DNA from 4 places in the Streptomyces capillispiralis genome. Region 1 is predicted to be linked to each of the others. Evidence: riboswitches for the same ligand, from Rfam matches in the RefSeq annotation. Region 1 holds a riboswitch; each other region holds the start of a gene.
What was found. A riboswitch is a leader RNA that binds a small molecule or an ion and turns the genes downstream of it on or off. The one in region 1 is predicted to bind cyclic di-AMP.
Positions count from the first base shown of each region.

Region 2: another riboswitch for cyclic di-AMP. It lies ahead of FHX78_RS03685 (M23 family metallopeptidase); the one in region 1 lies ahead of FHX78_RS08210 (M23 family metallopeptidase).
Region 3: another riboswitch for cyclic di-AMP. It lies ahead of FHX78_RS14215 (transglycosylase SLT domain-containing protein); the one in region 1 lies ahead of FHX78_RS08210 (M23 family metallopeptidase).
Region 4: another riboswitch for cyclic di-AMP. It lies ahead of FHX78_RS20200 (transglycosylase family protein); the one in region 1 lies ahead of FHX78_RS08210 (M23 family metallopeptidase).

Region 1 covers NZ_VIWV01000001.1:2,037,145-2,042,318, forward strand. Annotated here, with positions in the region: gene FHX78_RS08205 (GntR family transcriptional regulator) at 245-949, opposite strand; gene FHX78_RS08210 (M23 family metallopeptidase) at 1,155-1,928, opposite strand; cyclic di-AMP (ydaO/yuaA leader) riboswitch at 1,941-2,105, opposite strand; gene FHX78_RS08215 (M16 family metallopeptidase) at 2,308-3,696, opposite strand; gene FHX78_RS08220 (M16 family metallopeptidase) at 3,693-5,066, opposite strand.
Region 2 covers NZ_VIWV01000001.1:929,894-935,067, forward strand. Annotated here, with positions in the region: gene FHX78_RS03670 (MBL fold metallo-hydrolase) at 160-1,353, opposite strand; gene FHX78_RS03675 (GNAT family N-acetyltransferase) at 1,385-1,882, opposite strand; gene FHX78_RS03680 (SGNH/GDSL hydrolase family protein) at 1,879-2,664, opposite strand; gene FHX78_RS03685 (M23 family metallopeptidase) at 2,867-3,796, opposite strand; cyclic di-AMP (ydaO/yuaA leader) riboswitch at 3,799-3,962, opposite strand; gene FHX78_RS03690 (alpha-galactosidase) at 4,277-5,174, opposite strand, start outside.
Region 3 covers NZ_VIWV01000001.1:3,391,973-3,397,146, reverse strand. Annotated here, with positions in the region: gene FHX78_RS14230 (glycosyltransferase family 2 protein) at 1-107, opposite strand, end outside; gene FHX78_RS14225 (GNAT family N-acetyltransferase) at 205-1,275, opposite strand; gene FHX78_RS14220 (HAD family hydrolase) at 1,520-2,452, shown strand; gene FHX78_RS14215 (transglycosylase SLT domain-containing protein) at 2,416-2,895, opposite strand; cyclic di-AMP (ydaO/yuaA leader) riboswitch at 2,899-3,069, opposite strand; gene FHX78_RS14205 (polyprenyl synthetase family protein) at 3,728-4,738, shown strand; gene FHX78_RS14200 (LolA family protein) at 5,075-5,174, shown strand, end outside.
Region 4 covers NZ_VIWV01000001.1:4,643,123-4,648,296, reverse strand. Annotated here, with positions in the region: gene eno (phosphopyruvate hydratase) at 1-1,164, opposite strand, end outside; gene FHX78_RS20200 (transglycosylase family protein) at 1,397-2,095, opposite strand; cyclic di-AMP (ydaO/yuaA leader) riboswitch at 2,099-2,266, opposite strand; gene FHX78_RS20195 (LysM peptidoglycan-binding domain-containing protein) at 2,472-3,458, opposite strand; gene FHX78_RS20190 (cytochrome P450 family protein) at 3,654-4,946, opposite strand; gene FHX78_RS20185 (nucleoside triphosphate pyrophosphohydrolase) at 5,064-5,174, opposite strand, start outside.

The DNA of each region.
Region 1 (5,174 bases):
GCGCGCGTTGTGCGCGCGGACACGGGAGCGCACCGCACGGGACTCCATCCGCACGGGCAGAAAGGAACGCGTCCGCCCGGGTACGCCAAAGCATCCGCACGAGCACCTCGGATTGTTCGCGCGGGCACCCAGAATTGTCCGCGCGGGCACACGGAAAGCCGCGGCCGTGAATTCACCGCACTGCGGAAAAGGGCAGCGGAATGACTTCGGCACGAAATGCTCTTCTTTGTATACGGCCCTCGTGTTAATGCCGCAGGCTCGGCGTGTTTACGGGATGTTGCGAGTTCCTCACACGGTCCGTGCGGCCGGCCCGCTCGCCGCCGGGGGCGAGACGCAGCCGGTGCGCGGCGCTCGCGCGCTCGGTGTGCAGCGCCGTGACGGCCCGCGCGCGGTCGCCGTCGCCGCGCCCCACGGCGTCCACGATCGCGCCGTGTTCCGCCCAGTACTCGACCGGGTCGGGCGGCCCCTCGGTGGCGTACATCCAGGCGATCTTGTGCCGCAACTGGGTCAGCGTCGACGCCAGCGCCGGGCTGCCGGAGGCCTGGGCGAGCGTCTCGTGGAACCAGCCGCCCAGGGAGCGCAGGTCCTCGCTGTTGCCCTGACGGGCGCGTTCCTGCCCGAGCCTGACCAAGCCGCGCAGCACCTTCAGATGGGCCTCGGTGCGGCGCTGTGCCGCGCGGGAGGCGCCGAGCGGCTCGAGCAGCAGGCGCATCTCCAGCAGGTCGGCGGCCTCCTGCTCGGTGGGTTCCGCCACGCACGCGCCCGCATGGCGCCGGGTCACCACGAAGCCCTCGGCCTCCAGCGTGCGCAGGGCCTCCCGGACGGGGACGCGGGAGACGCCGTAACGACGGGCGAGGAGTTCCTCGGTGAGCCGGCTGCCGCGCTCGTGGACACCCGCGACGATGTCGTCCCGGATCGCCGTGCACACCGAGTGCGCGGGAATACGCATGACCGACCTCCGGCTTAATCCCCGTGAAACGTCGAAGATCGACGTGTGTTCCGTGACTCTATTGAAATCAGCGGGATTTTCCGAAGGGGGTACGGAAACCATGCGTATTTTTTGGACAAGCGGCCCGCTGAAACGCCGAAAGCCCCGGCTCGGGAGCCGGGGCCACGGTGAGCGGGGCCGCCGCGCGGGCGGCCGGCCGCGGGTGTCAGAGGTTCACGCCGTGCGCGCGGAGGTAGGCGACGGGGTCGATGTCGGAGCCGTACTCGGCGGTCGTACGGGCCTCGAAGTGCAGGTGCGCGCCGGTGACGTTGCCGGTCGCGCCGGAGACGCCTATCTGCTGCCCTGCGGTGACCTGCTGACCCACCGAGACGCCGAGGGAGGACAGGTGACCGTACTGGGTGTACGTGCCGTCGTTCATCCTGATGACGATCTGGTTGCCGTAGGCGCCGCCCCAGCCGGCCTCGACGACGGTGCCGATGCCGACCGACCGGACCGGGGTGCCGCTCGCGGCGTGGAAGTCGACACCGGTGTGGCTGCCGGAGGACCAGACGGCGCCGCCGCTCTTGTAGCCGGTCGACACGTAGGAGCCGGCGATCGGGGAGACGAAGGTGTTGAGACGCTTGCGCTCGGCCTCCCGCGCGGCGCGCTCCTTCTCCGCTCGGGCCTCGGCTGCCGCTTCGGCGGCCTTCTCGCGCGCGGCCTGCTCGGCCGCCTTCCGCGCGGCGGCCTCGGCGGCCTCCCGGGCGGCCTCGTGCTGGGCGGCCGCCTGGGCGTCGATCCGGTCGGCGACCGCGTCGCCCAGGGTGACGACGGGGGTGAGGCCGGTCTGTGCGGCGGCCGGTCCGGCGGCGAGCGCGGGGGCCGCGAGGGAACCGACGACGCCGGAGGTGGCGAGCGCCGCGACGCCCGCCGCGCGGGCGGTGCCGCGCTGCGTCCGGCTCGGACGACGGTGTTTCCCGGAGGCGCGGGTGAACGCCATGTGGAGGCTGGTCCTTTCCTTCCCTCTCGCCTACCGGGTTAGCTGACGGGTTCGGAGCAGGAAGGTCTCCTACGGACTCCCTCACGACACGCGCGGGCGTCCGATTCACCCCAGGGACTACGGTGGGTCCCCGGCTCCCCTGGCTCGCGCCGTACGGGGACTCGGCGATGGCTGTCCGCTGCCGCGGGTGCGGCGCACTGCCCGACGAACAGCCCGGAAGACGCTAAGCGGGAGATCTTTCGATCCCCAAGCGGATCACGGCTTTTGTAGCGCATCCCACAGGGCAGACGGGCATCCTCCGTCGCAATTCGGGCATGAGTGGGCCCTGGTGACTCGCGTGTCACCAGGGCCTCACGCGCGTGTGCGCCTCCGCGGCTCGCTACTCGGCCGTAACGACGGTGACTTCCCCGATGCCGAGGGCCTCGACGGGCGCCTTGATCTGCGCCGCGTCCCCGACGAGGACGGTCACCAGGCGGTCCACCGGGAAGGCCTTGACGACCGCCGCGGTGGCCTCCACGGTGCCGGTCGCGGCCAACTGCCGGTACAGGTCCGCCTGGTAGTGGTCGGGCAGGTGCTGCTCGACCTGGTCGGCCAGGGTGCTCGCGACGGCCGCGGCGGTCTCGTACTTCAGCGGCGCCACGCCGACGAGGTTCTGCACGGCGACGTCGCGTTCCGCGTCGGTCAGTCCTTCCGCGGCGAGGGTGCGCAGCACCGTCCACAGGTCGCCGAGGGCGGGACCGGTGTTCGGGGTGTCGACGGAGCCGCTGATGGCCAGCATCGCCGCGCCCGTGCCGTCCGGGGCGGACCTGAGGACCTGCCCGAACGACCGCACGCCGTAGGTGTAGCCCTTCTCCTCGCGCAGGACGCGGTCCAGACGGGAGGTGAGGGTGCCGCCGAGGCAGTAGGTGCCGAGCACCTGCGCGGGCCACACGCGGTCGTGCCGGTCGGGTCCGATGCGGCCGATCAGCAGCTGCGTCTGGACGGCGCCGGGGCGGTCCACGATGACGACCCGGCCGGTGTCGTCGGCGACCACGGCCGGGACGGGGCGCGGCTTGCCCGGGGAGCCGGTCCAGGCGCCCAGGGTGTCGCCGAGCAGCGCGTCCAGGTCGATGCCGGTGAGGTCACCGACGACCACCGCGGTCGCCGTGGCGGGGCGGACGTGCTGCTCGTAGAAGGCGCGCACGGCCGCCGAGTCGATGCCCTCGACCGTCTCCTCGGTGCCCTGGCGGGGACGCGACATGCGCGAACTCGCCGGGAACAGCTCCTTGGAGAGCTCCTTCGCCGCGCGGCGGGAGGGGTTGGCCAGCTCGTGCGGGATCTCGTCGAGGCGGTTGCGGACCAGCCGCTCGACCTCGCTGTCGGCGAACGCGGGCGCCCTGAGGGCGTCCGCGACCAGTCCGAGGCCCTTGGCGAGCCGTGAGGCCGGGACCTCCAGGCTGAGGCGGACCCCGGGGTGGTCGGCGTGCGCGTCCAGGGTGGCGCCGCAGCGCTCCAGTTCGGCGGCGAACTCCTCGGCGGAGTGCTTGTCGGTGCCCTCGGAGAAGGCCCGCGCCATGATCGTGGCGACGCCGTCGAGGCCGGCCGGCTCGGCCTCCAGGGGCGCGTCGAGGATCACCTCCACGGCGACGACCTGCTGGCCGGGGCGGTGGCAGCGCAGCACCGTCAGGCCGTTGTCCAGCGTGCCGCGCTCGGGGGCCGGGAAGGCCCAGGGCCTGGCCTCGCCCGCCTGGGGCTGCGGGTGGAAGTCCATCGTGGCGAGCTCGGTCACTTGGCCGCCTCCTCGTTCTCGTCGGTGCCGGCGACTGCGGCGGCTTCCTCGGTGTCCTCGGCCTCGGGGGCGACGGGCTCGTAGACGAGCACCGCGCGGTTGTCGGGGCGCAGGCGGGACTTCGCGACCTCCTGCACCTCCTCCGCCGTCACGTCGAGCACGCGCTGGACGGCGGTCAGGGCGAGCTGGGGGTCGCCGAACAGGACGGCGTACCGGCACAGTTCGTCGGCGCGGCCCGCGACCGTGCCGAGCCGGTCGAGCCACTCGCGCTCCAGCTGGGCCTGGGCGCGCTCCATCTCCTCGGCCGTGGGGCCCTCGTCGGCGAAGCGGGCGAGCTCCTCGTCGATGGCGGCCTCGATGACGGGCACCTCCACGTCGCCGGACGTCTTCACGTCCAGCCAGCCCAGGGAGGGCGCCCCGGCCAGCCGGAGCAGGCCGAACCCGGCGGCGACGGCCGTGCGGTCGCGCCGTACCAGCCGGTTGTAGAGCCGGGAGGACTCGCCGCCGCCGAGGACGGTGAGGGCCAGGTCCACCGCGTCGCACGCGCGCGTGCCGTCCTCCGGCAGCCGGTAGGCGGCCATCAGCGCCCGCGCGGGGACCTCCTCCTCCACGATCTCGCGCAGCTGCCCGCCGATGACGTCGGGGAGCGAACCGTCGCGCGGTGCGGGCTTGCCGTCGTGGGAGGGGATGGAGCCGAAGTACTTCTCGATCCAGGCGAGCGTCTGCTCCGGGTCGATGTCGCCGACGACGGACAGCACGGCGTTGTTCGGCGCGTAGTAGGTGCGGAAGAACTGGCGGGCGTCCTCCAGGGTCGCCGCGTCCAGGTCCGCCATCGAGCCGATCGGCGTGTGGTGGTACGGGTGGCCCTCCGGGTAGGCGAGCGCGGTCAGCTTCTCGAAGGCCGTGCCGTAGGGGACGTTGTCGTAGCGCTGGCGGCGCTCGTTCTTGACGACGTCCCGCTGGTTCTCCATGGACTCGTCGTCCAGGGCGGTCAGCAGGGAGCCCATGCGGTCGGCCTCCAGCCAGAGGGCGAGCTCCAGCTGGTGGGCGGGCATGGTCTCGAAGTAGTTGGTGCGCTCGAAACTGGTGGTGCCGTTGAGGGAGCCGCCGGCGCCCTGGACCAGCTCGAAGTGGCCGTTCCCCTTGACCTGGGCGGATCCCTGGAACATCAGGTGCTCGAAAAGGTGAGCCAGACCGGTACGTCCCTTGACTTCGTGACGCGAACCCACGTCGTACCAGAGGCACACCGCGGCGACCGGGGTCAGGTGGTCCTCGGAGAGCACCACGCGCAGGCCGTTGGCCAGGCGGTGCTCGGTCGCTGTCAGGCCGCCGGAGCCTGCCTGGGCTGTGGCCGTGTGACCCATGGGCATGTACGTCCCTTCGATCGCGGAGGCGGTTGTCGAAACCGCCGTTTCTGCCGGTCCTGCCACTGTATGCAAGCGTGCGGACGGCCGGTGAAGTTCCCGGCCGGGCCGGCT
Region 2 (5,174 bases), 1.1 Mb from region 1:
GCCCCCGGCGCACCGGAAGGATCATCACACGACAGGGAATCCCACCGCTCCCCGGTTTCCGGCCCTGTTCAGGGCCACTCAGGACCTCGCGCCCTGTCCCGTGACCGGCACCCAGGAGAGCGAAAGACGCTCCGGCCTCCGCGCCTCTTCCCCCCGGCGTCACCGCTCCCCGGCGAGGTCGAGATCCCCCCTGCTCGTCCCGGCCGCGCCCCCGGCGACCCGGGGACGGTGCCACGGACGCGCGAGCGGACCCGACAGCGCCCGCCACCACGCCTCCCCCGGCAGCTCCCCCGCCGGCTCGAACGGCTCACCCGGACGCGGGAACGCCACCGCCTGCCCGGCCTCCTCGGCCGCGTCCTTCATCCACTCCCCCGGCTCCGCCCACGCGTGCGGCGCCAGGTTGAACGTCCCCCAGTGGATCGGCAGCAGCACCCCGCCCGGACCGCCTCCCTGGAGGTCGAGGTGCGCGCGGACACCCTCCTCGGGCGTCATGTGGATGTCGGGCCAGAAGTCCGAGTACGCGCCGACCTGGATCATCGTGGCGTCGAACGGGCCGTGGTCGGCGCCGATGTCCTGGAAGCCCTCGAAGTAGCCGGTGTCACCGCTGTGGTAGATCCGGTGCTCCTCGCCCGCGGCCACCCAGGAGGCCCAGAGGGTGTGCTGGGTGTTGCGCAGTCCCCGGCCGCAGAAGTGACGGGCGGGGGTGGCGGTCAGGGTGAGCCCGCCGACCTTCGTCGCCTCGTGCCAGTCCAGCTCGCGCAGCCGGTCGGCGGAGACGCCCCAGCGCTCCAGGTGCGCCCCGACGCCCAGGGGCACGGCGAACAGCGTGTCCGTGCCGGCCAGCGCCTTGATCGTGGGCAGGTCCAGGTGGTCGTAGTGGTCGTGCGAGATCACCACGACGTCGACCGGGCCGAGCGCGGCCAGCGGCAGGGGCGCGGGGTGCAGCCGCCGGGGCCCGGCGAAGGGGAACGGCGAGCAGCGCTCGCCCCAGACGGGGTCGAACAGGACCCGGTGCCCGTCGATCTCCGCGAGCACGCTGGAGTGGCCCATCCAGGTCAGGCGCAGACCGGTGGCCGGCGGGCGGGAGAGGTCGGCGAGGGTGGTGGAGTGCACCGGGATCGTGCCCTGCGGGGCGCGGCGGGACCGGCTCTCCTTGTCGATGTACGTCTTCGCCAGGTCCCGGGTCGAGCCCGAGGGACGGATCCTGGCGGTGCCTCCCGGGTTCTGGAACACGCCGTCCCTGAAGTGCGGGGATCTGCGGATGCGCGCCATGCGCTCGCCCGTGGGGTCCGCGCCGAAGGCCACGGGCCGCAGGGCGCTGAGCCCGGAGCTCGGAAGACGGAAAGCGGCCACGGTACCTCCAGGTCGTCGGTCAGACATTCCATTATGTGCGGCCGGTCCGGCGGGGCGGGGCCGGATGCGGGAGGGACGGCCGGTGCGGCCGGCGCACCATGAACACGTCCACCGGGTCCTCGGTCTCGGCCGTGAACCCGTGCCGTTCGTACAGCCGCCGGGCCGCACTGCCCCGCAGCACGTTCAGCCGGACGACGGCCCCGGCGCGGTCGCACCGCTCCAGCAGCGCGCGCAGCACGCCCGAGCCGATGCCGTCGCCCTGGTGCCCGGGCGCCAGGTAGAAGTGCTCCAGCCAGTGGGCGTCCTCCGCCGGCCGCAGCGCCACGCAGCCGGCGAAGGCGCCGCCCACCTCGATCACCCAGGTGTGGGCGGGGTCGAAGCCGTCCCGGAGCCGCTGCCGCACCCGTCGGCCGTCGTACCGTCCGAGCCGTTCCAGATCCGGGCGGAGCACCAGCGCGCGCAGTTCGGCCACCGCCTCGACGTCCGCCGCGGCCGCCGGCCGCACACGCCAGTCCCGCGTGATCGTCACGCCACCGACGCGATCCGTACCTTGATGTCGTCCGGCGACAGCGCGCCCTTGGCGGTCACGTGGTCCCCCGAGGACTCGCCGCGCAGCCGGCGGCCGATCCACGGCACCAGGTACTCGCGGGCCCAGTGGACGTCGTCCCGGCGGACCTCGAACGTGCCGCGGGGCGGCAGGGGCGGCCAGGGCTGTTCCGGGTCGGCGGGGACCTGGAGGCCCAGGGCCTGGCCCGCGCGGAGCGCCACGCGGGTGTGCCCCTCGGGTGACAGGTGCAGCCGGTCGGCGTCCCAGGCCCTGCGGTCCTGGACGCTCCTGAGGGACCACAGGTCGAGCACGGGGCAGCCGTACCGGTCGGCGACGGCCCGTACGTGCCCGTTGTACGTGGCGATCTTGCCGCGCAGGTGTTTGAGCAGGGGGACGCCGCGGGTGTCGAAGCCGGTCGTCACCATCACCGTGCCGGACACGGCGCTGAGCGCGGCGATCGCCCGCTCGAAACGCTCGGCCACCTCGTCCGGGTCGCTGCCCGGCCGGAGGATGTCGTTGCCGCCCGCACAGAACGAGACGAGATCGGGGGCGAGTTCGACGGCGCGGGGCACCTGGTCCGCCACGACCTGGTCCAGCAGTTTTCCGCGCACCGCGAGGTTCGTGTACTGGAAGTCGCCTTCGGGCCGGAGGTCGGCGAGAAGCACGGCGAACCGGTCGGCCCAGCCGACGAGCGCCCCGTCGGGGCCGGGATCGCCGACGCCCTCGGTGAAGCTGTCCCCCACCGCCACGTACGACCCGATCACTGTTCTGCTGTCATTCTTCGAATCGTCTGCCACAACCGCTCATGATTCACCTTGGAATGTGACCTACGCGACCGTAGGAATGGGTTGACGGTCGGTGAGATAAGACACTCTCAAAATGTTGGCCAACTACGGAATACGGCGAAGGCCGGACCCGGGGATCGGGGTCCGGCCTTCGGCGGCGTGTCAGGCGGTTCGCTCGGGGTCAGCCGATGGCGACACCCTTGGAGCGGAGGTAGGAGACCGGGTCGACGTCGGAGCCGTAGTCCGGCGTGGTGCGGATCTCGAAGTGCAGGTGCGGGCCGGTCGAGTTGCCGGTGGAGCCGGAGAGGCCGACCTGCTGGCCGCCGCTCACGGTCTGGCCGGCCGAGACGGACAGCGAGGACAGGTGGGCGTACTGGGCGTAGTAGCCGTCGGCGAGCTTGATGACGACCTGGTTCCCGTACGCGCCGGCCCAGCCCGCGGAGACGACCGTGCCGGAACCGACGGCCTTCAGCGAGGTGCCGGTCGGGACGGCGAAGTCGACACCGGTGTGGTAGCCGCTGGACCACATGCTGCCGGCCACCTTGTAGGCGGTGCCGAGGGATCCGCCGGGCACCGGGGAGCTGTGACCGGAGGTGTTCGCGGCCTGGTCGGTGGTCGTCTGCTGCGCGGAGGTGTCCGCCGAGGGCTGCTCGGACGGCTTCGCGGCGGGCTTCTCGGCCTTCGGCTCGGCGGAAGCGGCCGGGTCGGCGGAAGAGGACTTCTCCGGCGCGCTCTTGGCGGCCTCGCCGTCGAGGGAGAGCTTCAGACCGGGGTGGATGAGCGACGGGTCGTCACCGACGACCTCGCGGTTGTCCGCGTAGAGCTTCTTCCAGCCGCCGTCGACGTCCTGCGTCTCGGCGATCCTGGCGAGGTAGTCGCCGGCCTTCACGGTGTACGTGCGGGCGTCGTCGCTCTTCTGGGCGGCGGCCTTCTGGCCGGCCGCGGAAAGGGACTGGACGGCCTTCTCGGGGGCCGCCTGCGGCGTGGCGGCGTGCGCGCCGGTGGCGCCGAGGAGCGGCAGGGCGAGCGCGGCGCCACCGGTTCCGGCGACGGCTATGGAGCGGGTGAAACGCTGGGCCTTGGTACGGCGGTGCTTACCCTTCGCGGGCATGACGATTTCCTCTCCGGCGCCTACGAGGTGAGCTGTCGGGTTCGGACTGGAGATGCCCGGCCGCGCTTTCGCGCGGCTTAACCCCAAGCCGTTCCGGAGACCGGAACAGGCAGTCGTACCTGTGGGTCCCCCGCTCCTGCCGTACACGGGTCAGTGTGTGCGGGCTCCGGGCGGCGGCAGGATTAGGCGTCCGTCCGGATCGGTGGCGAACGTAAGCGACCCGGACGTGAAGGGACAAGCGCGAGGTTCTCCGGGTATGCCTTTTTCCGTGATCCACGGACGGAAAGGACGTCACCGAGCGTCGACCGGGATTCCGATTCCGCGCCGAATTCCCTTGCCATTGCTCGAAATTACGTGAACATGGCGACAACACATCGTCACGGATATGACGATGCTCACGCACCCCCTCCCCATCTCCCTTTCTTTCGGGGCACGTTATACCGAAGCTACTTAATCGGACAGAACGACCTAATCATCCAATCACAGGCGCCTCAGCCGGAACACCGCGGCGTCCAGATCCCCCCGCAGACCGGTGAGCAGCCCGTGGTGCAGCAGGACGGCACCACGGTGCACTTCGCCCGTTTCGAGGCATTCGTACGAGGCGGCCGGGTCGAGGCCGCGCAGCCGGAGCGCGGGCACGGGCTCCCCGTAGTGCTGCGCCTGAAGACAGGCGAGGACGACGGTGTCGTCGCCGAGGACGTACTGCACCGCGCTCAGCCCGCCCTCCGGCGGACGCAGCCGGTACAGGTCGCCGCGCTGCACCACGGGCCGGATCTCCTTGTAGAGCGCGACCCACTCCCGCGCCTCGGCGAGCTCCTCTCCGCTCCACCGCGCGAGGTCACCGCCGATGCCCAGCACTCCGGCCATCGCGCTGACGAACCGGAAGCGCAGCGTGCTGACCCGGCCGTTGAGCATCGCGTTCGGGCTGTCGGTGACCCAGGCGGCCATGACCCGGGCCGGGTGGAGCTGGCTGAAGCCGTGCTGGATGGCGAGCCGGTCGAGGGGGTCGGTGTTGTCCGAGGTCCACACCTGGTCGGTACGCGAGAGGACACCCAGGTCGATCCGGCCGCCGCCGCCCGAGCAGGATTCGAAGGCCACCCCCGGGTGGGCCGCCCGCAGCCGGTCCAGCAGGGCGTACAGCCCGCGCACGTGGTCGGTCCACAGCCGCTGCGGATACGGGTCGTCGGGCCAGCCCGCGTCGGTGAAGCAGCGGTTGAAGTCCCATTTCACGTAGTCGACGGGGGCGCCGGAGAGCAGCGCGTCGAGCCGGCGCCAGAGGTGCTCCCGCACGTCGTCGCGCGCGAGGTTGAGGACGAGCTGGTTGCGGAACTCCGTGCGCCGGCGCCCCGGCTGGAACTGCACCCAGTCGGGGTGCGCC
Region 3 (5,174 bases), 1.4 Mb from region 1:
GACCGTCTGACCAGCAGGAACACCTCGCCGTGTGTCACCGGCGGGCTGCCCGGCCCCGGTCTGGGCGCGGCCTCGTCACCGTCCAGGTCGATGTCGGCGACCTGCACCGCGCCGATGGCCAGGAACCGCCGTATCTCCTCCTGCGTACGCGACGTCCGCGCGTCCGCTCCCGTTCTGCCGGACATACGTCCTTCCTCCCCCTCCTCAGGACCGGCGCAGCCGAGCCGCGCCCTTCAGCGTGCGCGACGCCAGCGACGCCAGCCGCGGGCGGGCGCGGACGAAACCGTGCGCCCGGCGCGCGGGCTCGCGGCCCAGCCAGTGCAGCGCGGCCCCCACGCCCGGGCGGGTCACCGCCCCTTCGTGGACGGCGAGTTCGCCGGTCTTCAGCGAGTCCTTGTACTCGGCCGGCCCGCGCCCCAGGTCGAGCAGGCCGATGCCCTCGGCCGCCGCCGCCTCGGCCATCCGCAGATGCAGCACCAGACCGGGCGAGAACTTCGCGAACTCCGGGTCGTACGCCGGGAACCAGCAGGCCAGGACGGTGGCGGAACGCAGGCCGAAGTGCGCGGCGACGGGTCGGTCGCCGGCGTAGAGCACCGACAGCGTGCCCGTGCACTGCGGCGCCCGGGTCTCGGCGAGCCGCCCCACGAGCCGGGTGATCCACTCCCGCGCGAAACGGTCCCGGCGCCCCGTCCTGCGGTACTGCGCCGACTTCCATTCCATGAGGGCGCGCAGCGCGGCCGGGTCGCGTTCGTCGAAGACGAACCGCACCGGTCCGGCCTGCCGGCCGAGCCTGCGCTCCTTGGCGAGGGTGGTCTTGAGGAACTTGGGCGACTGGGTGCGCAGCACCGACTCGTAGGTCTCGTAGCCCTTCTCCACGTCGATGACGTAGGTGGCGTGCTCCTCGGCCGCGTACGGCACGAACAGCCCCTGCCCGGCCTCCAGGTTGTCGAAGGCGAAGCTCGACAGCGAGCAGGCCCGCAGCAGTTCAGCGGTCTCCGGGGTGTGCCCGGGGCCCAGCACCGCGCCCTGGCAGTCGGACACCCCGAGCCCTATCGCCCGGCCCTGTCCCAGCGCGCCCCGCTCGTACGGCAGGAAGCCCGCCGGTTCCGCCCCCTCGTACAGCACCGCGATCCTGGCCTGCGGCCGGACCCGGCCGACGGCGGTGGTGAACTCCGGTTCCATGAACGGATTGCGTGGTGCGTCCGTCGCGGCGCGCAGTTCCCGCCAGCGCTCCCGTTCCCCCTCGCCGAGCTCCTCGGGCCTCAGCACGCGCATGCGTCCACTGCTCACCTGACCCCCCGATCAAGTCCCCCCTGGACCCTTGGAAGGTACCGCCCGGGAGCAGGTGGACGGTAGATAGCGGAGCATGTTCTTGCCAAACGGGGAAAGAGGTCCGCACCGTCCTCAACCAGTCCGTACCCGGTGATGGCGGAACGCTTCTCTAGCGTGACGGACGCGGTCGCGCAAGCGGTTCCGGGCGATGTGAGGCGGACCGTCGTGTTGTCCGTATTCTCTGATCATGGCCGCACCCACCGCATATTCACTCATCGCCACCGATCTGGACGGGACGCTGCTGCGCGGCGACGACACCCTCTCCGACCGGTCCGTCGCCGCGCTCGCGCGGGTGGCGCGGGCCGGTGCCGAGCACCTCGTGGTGACGGGGCGCCCGGCCCCCAGAGTGCGGCCGCTCCTGGACGACCTCGGCAGTACGGGGCTCGCGGTGTGCGGACAGGGCGCGCAGGTGTACGACGCCGGCGCGGACCGCCTGCTGTGGTCGGTCACGCTGGACCGGGAACTGGCGGAGACCGCGCTCGGCAAGATCGAGGCCGAAGTGGGGGAGGTGTACGCCGCGGTCGACCAGGACGGGGTCGACGGGCTGACGCTGATCGAGCCCGGCTATCTGATGCCGCACCCGACCCTGCCCGCCGTACGGGTCGAGCGGCGCGGTGACCTGTGGGACCGGCCGATCAGCAAGGTGCTGCTGCGTCACGCCCGGCTGTCCGACGACGCGTTGGCGGCGGCGGCCCGGTCGGTGGTCGGTTCGCTGGCCACGGTGACCATGTCGGGGCCGGGCACGGTGGAGCTCCAGCCGTGCGGGGTCACCAAGGCGACGGGGCTGGCGCTGGCCGCCGAGCACCTGGGGCTGAGCCCGGAGCACGCCCTCGCCTTCGGCGACATGCCGAACGACATCCCCATGTTCGACTGGGCGGCCCGTGGCGTCGCCATGGCCAACGCCCACCCCGAGCTGAAGGCGGTGGCTGACGAGGTCACCGCGTCGAACGAGGACGACGGCGTGGCCGTCGTCCTCGAGCGGCTGTTCGGCGGCCCGTCCGGGCCCGTCCGCCGGCGGGCGGCCCAGGACCTGTCCGGGGACACGGCCCGGGACGTCCCCGGGCCGCGGTCCGGATCCGCGCCTCAGTACGCGCCGAAGACGTTGTCGATCGAGCCGTAGCGGTCGGCGGCGTAGTTGCAGGCCGCCGTGATGTTGGCGACCGGGTCGTACGGGTCGAAGGGGGTGCCGGGCACGTGGTACGCCTGGAAGGTCGGGTCGATGACCTGGAGCAGGCCCTTCGACGGGGTGCCGGCGGCGGCGTTCGAGTCCCAGAGGTTGATGGCGGCCGGGTTGCCGGAGGACTCGCGCATGATGTTGCGGTGGATGGCCTCGTAGCTGCCCGGGATGCCGTGCTGCGCCATGACGGACAGGGACTCGCGGATCCAGCCGTCGAGGTTGTCCGGGTAGGCCGTGGTGGCCGTGGCGGCCGTCGTGGTCTGCGCGGAGGCGCTGGTGGCGCCGAACAGCGGCAGGGCGACCACGGCGACGCCGGTACCGGCGACGGCGAGGGAGCGGACGAGGCGGCGGGCGCCGGAGCGGCGGTGCTGACCGTGTGCGGGCATGTCTGGGTTCCTCTCCTACGCCTGCGAGGTGAGCTGTCGGGTTCGGGCGGGAGAGTGCCCGGCCGTGCCCCTGAGGGCACGGCTTCACCCCTAGCCGTTCCGGCGCGATGGCCGGCCCGGCGACTTACCTGGGTCCCCCGCTCCTGCCGTGCGTGAGTTCGTCGTTGGGTGTGGTGCGGGTGGCGGCAGGACTGGGCGTCCACCCGGCAGGCCCGGAACGTATGCGAGAGCACATGTCGGGAACAAGTGTGGGCATCACCCGGTATGCCGTTTGATCTTCCAATGGGGGGTTTGGGGTGCTTGATCCTTTGCTGTCGCCAAGGGTCAACTCGGCGCCGGGGCGCGGGCGGACGCGGGAGCGGGGGTGTGGTGGACGCGGTGCCGCGCGCGTGACTCACTTCACTGATCACGCGCCGGTGGAGCATTGCTCACCAAGCGGATTCCGCTTGGTATTTACGGCAAATCGGGCGGAGGGGCGGGCAGGATGGTGCGCGTGCCGAAGAGCGGGCCGAGGAATGGGTCGAGGAGCGGGCCGGGGAGCGGGCCGGCGGGCGGGGTGAGGAGCGGGCCGGGGAGTGGGCCGGGGAGCGGTCGAGGGGCGGGGGCGGCGGCCGTGTCGGGGAGTGGATCGACGCGCGGCGGAAAGTCGGAGAATGTCCCTTGTGATCAACCGATCAAAATCACTCCGCCCCTGATCCCGTATCGCCCGGCTTGTGACCCTGGGTGCTGGCGGTGATCGAAACGTGACCGGATACGCTGACTTGAGTGATGGCAGCGACCTATCGACAAACCGTGTAATCGCCAGTAGACACCAGCAGACAGGAGACCCCTCGTGACCGTCGTCGGGCCGTTCGGGCTGAGCGTGCGGGACCAGGTTCTGGAAGCCGATGTCCAGGCCGGATTGACGGCTGTCGAGGAGGGGCTGCTCGAGGCCACCAAGAGCGAGGTGCCCTTCATCACGGAGGCCGCCCAGCACCTGGTGCGGGCCGGCGGCAAGCGGTTCCGCCCGCTGCTCGTGATGCTCTCCGCCCAGTTCGGCGACCCCTACGCGCCCGGGGTCGTGCCCTCCGCCGTCGTCGTGGAGCTGACCCACCTGGCCACGCTGTACCACGACGACGTGATGGACGAGGCCGAGGTGCGGCGCGGGGTGGACAGCGCGAACGCCCGCTGGGGCAACTCCGTCGCGGTCCTCACCGGCGACTTCCTCTTCGCGCGGGCTTCCCACATCCTGGCCGACCTCGGTCCCGAGGCGGTGCGGGTGCAGGCCCAGGCGTTCGAGCGGCTGGTCACCGGGCAGATCCTGGAGACGGCGGGACCCCAGGACGGCCGGGACCCGGTCGACCACTACCTGGACGTCCTCGGCGGCAAGACCGGCTCGCTGGTCGCCGTCTCCTGCCGCTTCGGCGCGATGATGTCCGGCGCCGACGAGACGGTGGTGGACGTGCTCACCCAGTACGGCGAGCGGCTCGGCGTCGCCTTCCAGCTCGCCGACGACGTCCTGGACATCGCCTCCGACTCCCACGAGTCCGGCAAGACCCCCGGCACCGACCTGCGCGAGGGCATCGCCACGCTGCCCGTGCTGCGGCTGCGCGAGCGGGCGGCCCGGCTGGGGCTGGCCGAGGACATCGCCCTGTGCGAGCTGCTGGACTCCGACCTCACCGACGACGCCCGGCACGCCGAGGCGCTGCGTCTGCTGCGCGCCCACCCCGCGCTGGAGCACGCCCGCCGGGACACCGTGCGCTACGCCGAGGAGGCGCGCGCGGCGCTGGCCCCGCTGCGGGAGTGCGACGCCAAGGCCGCCCTCGTGCAGCTGTGCGACGCGGTCGTGCACCGCGCGGGCTGACCCCGGCCACGCCCCGGCCTCTACGGGTCCCGGCCTCGCCCCTACCGGACCCGGCCCCCACCCCTACGGGTTCCGGCCCCCGCCCCGCCCCGTTCCGCTCCCGAACTCCGCCCCGACCCCTACTGGTCGGGGGAGGGAATCACTCCCCGTGTCATACCCCAGCAGTACACGGAGTTGAGTCCGGGGTCTGACGCGTGCGCCCGCCGGATTTGGTCAGATGGACCACGACGGACAACACCACTTCTCACCGGTTCGGGTGAGAATGGCGGCTCGGGAATGAGACTGGTGCGAGGACACGAGACGGAAGCCGCCGCCGACCACGGAGGTAGGGCACACATGGCACCGTACGAATCCGACGACATGACGACCGCGGGGGAGGCCGGCGAGCCGCGCGCGAGGCGGCGCAGGGCCGCGCGGTACGTCGTCCCGGTCACCG
Region 4 (5,174 bases), 2.6 Mb from region 1:
GCCGGTCTTGATCTGGCCGCAGTTGGTGGCGACGGCCAGGTCGGCGATGGTGACGTCCTCGGTCTCGCCGGAGCGGTGGGACATCATGCACTTGAAGCCGTTGCGCTGGGCCAGCTCGACGGCGTCCAGGGTCTCGGTCAGCGAACCGATCTGGTTGACCTTGACCAGCAGGGCGTTGGCGGCGCCCTCCTCGATGCCGCGGGCCAGGCGCTCGGGGTTGGTGACGAACAGGTCGTCGCCGACGATCTGGACCTTGTCACCGAGCTTGCCGGTGAGGACCTTCCAGCCCTCCCAGTCGTCCTCGAACAGCGGGTCCTCGATGGAGACGAGCGGGTACGCGTCGACGAGCTCCGCGTAGTACTCGGTCATCTCGGCGGCGCTGCGCTCCTTGCCCTCGAAGGTGTAGACGCCGTCCTTGTAGAACTCGGAGGCGGCGACGTCGAGGGCGAGGGCGATCTGCTCGCCGGGGGTGTAGCCGGCTTCCTTGATGGCCTCGAGGATGAGGTCGAGGGCCTCGCGGTTGGAGCCGAGGTTCGGGGCGAAGCCGCCCTCGTCGCCGAGGCCGGTGGCCAGGCCCTTGCTCTTCAGGACCTTCTTCAGCGTGTGGTAGACCTCGGCGCCCCAGCGCAGGGCCTCGGAGAAGGACTCCGCGCCGATCGGGGCGATCATGAACTCCTGGATGTCCACGTTGGAGTCGGCGTGCGAGCCGCCGTTCAGGATGTTCATCATCGGCACCGGCAGCAGGTGCGCGTTGGGGCCGCCCAGGTAGCGGAAGAGCGGCAGGTCCGACGCCTCGGAGGCGGCGTGGGCAACGGCGAGCGAGACACCGAGGATGGCGTTGGCGCCGAGGGAGCCCTTGTTGTCGGTGGCGTCCAGGTCGAACATCGCCTGGTCGATCAGGCGCTGCTCGGTGGCGTCGTAGCCGACGAGCTCCGGGCCGATCTGCTCGATGACGGCCAGCACGGCCTTCTCGACGCCCTTGCCCAGGTAACGGTTGGCATCGCCGTCACGGAGTTCGATGGCCTCGAAGGCGCCGGTGGAGGCGCCGGACGGGACGGCGGCACGACCCGTGCTGCCGTCGTCGAGGCCGACCTCGACCTCGACCGTGGGGTTGCCTCGGGAGTCCAGGATTTCCCGGGCTACGACGACGTCGATGGACGGCACGAGCATCTCCTTCTTGGATGTGACGCGGGTGGGCGGGACCACGGTGGGTCCTGCGAGTCCGAGCCTAACCGGCTCCGGGCGATCGGCCAGCCGGTCGACCGCCCCGTGGACAGAACCGAGCGTAAATTGTTTCCGAACGGAACAAAGCCGAATCCGGAAACCCGCGCGAAAAAACCCCGCCCCGGTGCGTACGGGGGGAGACGCACCGGGGCGGGGAGCAGGGGGCTGCCGCTTACTTGAGGTGCAGCTGCTGGCCCGGGTAGATGAGGTCGGCGTCCTCGACGATGTCGCCGTTCAGGTCGAACAGCTTCGCCCAGCCGCCCTCGACGCCGTGCTCCTCGGCGATCGTGCTGAGGGTGTCACCCTTGACGACCTTGTACTCGCCGTCACCCTTGGCGACCTTCTTGCCGGTCGGGGTGGTGACGGTCTTCTTCTCCGCCTTCTGCTCGGCGGCCGGGCGCTCGGCGGAGCGGGAGGCCTTCTGCTCGGTCTCGCGGGTCTCGGCGGAGCCGGTGCCCTGGCTCTCGGTGCCCTGCGCGGAGCCACCGCCGCTGTACGGGGTGTTCGACAGGTTCACGCCGCAGACCGGCCAGGCACCCTTGCCCTGGCCCGCGAGGACCTTCTCGGCGATCTCGATCTGCTGGGCCTTGCTGGCCCGGTCGGCGGAGGCGGCGTACGCGGTGCCGCCGTACGCGGCCCAGGTGGAGGCGGAGAACTGCAGACCGCCGTAGTAGCCGTTGCCGGTGTTGATGGACCAGTTGCCGCCGGACTCGCACTGGGCGACGGCGTCCCACTCGGAGGCGGTGGCGGCGGAGGCGTTGCCGGCCGCCATCAGCGGGGCGGCGACGGCGGCACCGACGACACCGGTGACGGCGATGGCGCGGGTGGCCTTGGACGGACGGCGGTGCTTGCCCTTGCCGGAAAACAGCATGGTTGATCCCCTCACCGACGCCTGCGAGGTGAGCTGTCGGGTTCGGGCCGGTTGAGTTGCCCGGCCACGGCTCTCACGAACCGCGGCTTCACCCCAAGCCGAGCCAGCCACAACTGCTGGGCCCGGCACTTACCTTGGGTCCCCCGCTCCTGCCTACGGCGCATGACGCGACGACTGTTCCCGGGCCGCCACTGGCAGGATTCGGCGTTGCGGCGGCCGGGGCCCGCATTGGCGAGCGGTCTCGACCGTAGGCACGTGATCGGCGGAATGACAAAGACGATCAGGGCTTCTGAGACCTATCTCTCACAGCCTTTAAATCGGACATTCGCCGCGAATCATGACGCCAACTGCCGCCGTGCCCAGGCGTTTTCGGGCGTCACTTTTCGCCCGGTTCGACCCCGACAGCGAGCTCCTGGCCCGGCAGGATGAGGTCCGGGTCGGTGCCGACGACCTGCTCGTTCTCCGCGTACAGGGCGCGCCACCCGCCGTCCAGCTCAAGGGAGTCGGCGATGGACGACAGGCTGTCCCCGGTGCGCACGGTGTAGGAGCCGTCGGCGGCGTCGCGCGAGGCGTCGTCGCCGCGCGAGGCGTGCCGGCCGGACGACTCGGACGTACGGTCCTCGGTCACGCCCTCCTCGGCGCTGCCGCCGCGGTGACGGCCGGAGCCGGTGCCCTCGGTTCCGGTGAGGCCCGAAGAGCCGTCGGTCTGCCCCAGCTTGTCCGACTCGTCGGTCTTCGGGGTGGCCGAAGCGGAGGGGGAGGTGCCGGTGTCGGTCCCGACGGAGGCGTCGGCGGACGCGTCGGCCGTGCTCTCCGGGCTCTCCGCGCCCTCCGGGGACTTCGAACCCTCCGTGGCGTCCGCGGTGGACGACGGCTCGGACGTGGGCGACGGCGAGGAGGAGGCGGACGCGTCACCGGAGTCCGGCGATCCGGACGGGTCCGGCGTCGAGTCCTCCGCGACACCCGTGTCGATGTCGACCGACGCCGAGTCCTGGTCCAGGCCCGCGAGCAGGCCGCAGGTGCGCCACGCGCCGACGCCCTGGTCGGCGAGGACCCGCTCGGCCACGGCTATCTGCTGGCCCCGGCTGGCCTGGTCGGCGCTCGACGCGTAGTCCAGGCCGCCGTAGGCCTCCCAGTCGTCCTGGGTCAACTGCAGGCCGCCGTAATAACCGTTGCCGGTGTTCTGGCTCCAGGAGCCGCCGCTCTCGCACTCCGCGACGCGGTCCCAGGTCGCGCCGTCGGCCGCGCTGGCGCTGCCGGCTCCGAGGAGCGGGATGGCGATGGCGGAGCCGGTCACTCCGGCCGCGACGAGAAGAGCCGGAGCCTGGCGGGGGCGGCGGTGCCGACCGTTCCCGGAGAGCATGCGGGAGACCTTTCGCGAGACAGCGATGACCCGCGCGGCGAGTGAAGCCGAAGGGCCGCGCTGATGGGTGAACGTATCGGCAGAGGATCACTTGTCACAAGTTCATGCCGCGCAGATCACGTGAAGATCACAGAGTTGAGGGCGAGTCATGTTTGCGCTGGTCCGCTCCGGGGCACTGGGCGCGGCGGTCGGCCCTCAGGTGTGCGCAGGAGTGAACTCCACCGGCAGCGTGCGCAGTCCGCGCATGATGAGTCCGCCGCGCCACCGCAGTTCGGCCGGTTCCACGGCGAGCCGCAGATCCGGCAGCCGGGTCAGCAGCGTGGCGAGCGCGGTCTGCCCCTCCAGACGGGCCAGCGGGGCGCCCAGGCAGTAGTGGATGCCGTGGCCGTATCCCAGGTGCTGGTTGTCGCGGCGGCCGAGGTCGAGCACGTCCGGGCCGTCGAACCGCTCCGGGTCCCGGTTGGCGGCGGCGAGGACGACGAGGACCGGGTCGCCGGCCGCGACGCGCTGTCCGCCGATGGTGACCGGCTCGGTGGCGAACCGCCAGGTGGCGAGCTCCACGGGGCCGTCGTAGCGCAGGAGTTCCTCGACACCCGTCTCCAGCAGTCCCCGGTCGCCCGCGGCCAGGGCCCGTTGCAGGCGCTCGCGCTGGCCGGGGTGGGTGAGCAGGGCGTAGGTGCCGTTGCCGATGAGGTTGACGGTGGTCTCGAAGCCGGCGAACAGCAGGATGAAGGCCATGGCGGCGGCCTCGTTCTCGGTGAGGTGCTCGCCGTGGTCGGAGGCGCGGATGAGGCCGGAGATGAGGTCCTCGCCCGGTGCCGGTTCGGCGGGCAGTTCCTCGCGCTTGCGGTGGATGAGCTCGGCGAGGTACCCGCGCATCTTCTTCACCGACCGCGCGACGCCGCCCCGGGGGCCGCCCTGGTGCCGGATCATCATGCCCGCCCAGTCCCGGAAGTCGTCCTGGTCCTCCCGCGGGACGCCGAGCAGGTCGCAGATGGCGTAGATGGGGAGGGGGAAGGCGAACTCGTGGATGAGGTCGGCGGAGCCGCCGGCCGCGAACCGGTCGATGAGCCCGTCGGTGAGCTGCTGCACCCGGGGCGCGAACTCGGCCACCCGGCGCGGGGTGAACGCCTTGCTGACCAGCCGGCGCAGCCTGGTGTGGTCCGGCGGGTCGATGTTGAGCAGATGGGTCATCAGATCCGCCTGGCGCTCCCCGGGGATACCGGTCTTGCCCTTGGCGTGGGCGGGCTCGTCGTGGTGCGCCGGGTTCTTGGACAGGCGGGGGTCGGCGAGGGTCTGTCTGGCGTCCGCGTACCGGGTGACCAGCCAGGCCTCCACCCCGCTGGGCAGCCGCGTCCGGTGCACGGGCGCGTGCTCGCGCAGCCAGGCGTAGGCGGGGTAGGGGTCGGCGGCGAACTCCCAGGTAAACAGCTCGGGGACGGGGCCGTGCGGGCGGGCGTGCGGTGGCGGGGTGGGCTGGTCAGGCATACGGCGACCTCGGCTGGGGGCGCGGGCGACCGCGCGAACGGGCGTCCGGGGGCGGAACCCCGGGGGCAGGGAGGGAAGGGGAGGCGGGGCGGCATTCTCGTGTGCCCCGCCCCGGGGTCAGGCTCCGTCCTGGCCGCCCTCCGCCGCCCGTATCGCGTCCCGGTAGGCCCGCGCCGCCGCCCGCAGCGCCGCCTCCGGGTCGGTCCCGGACGCCTCCGCCCGCGCCGC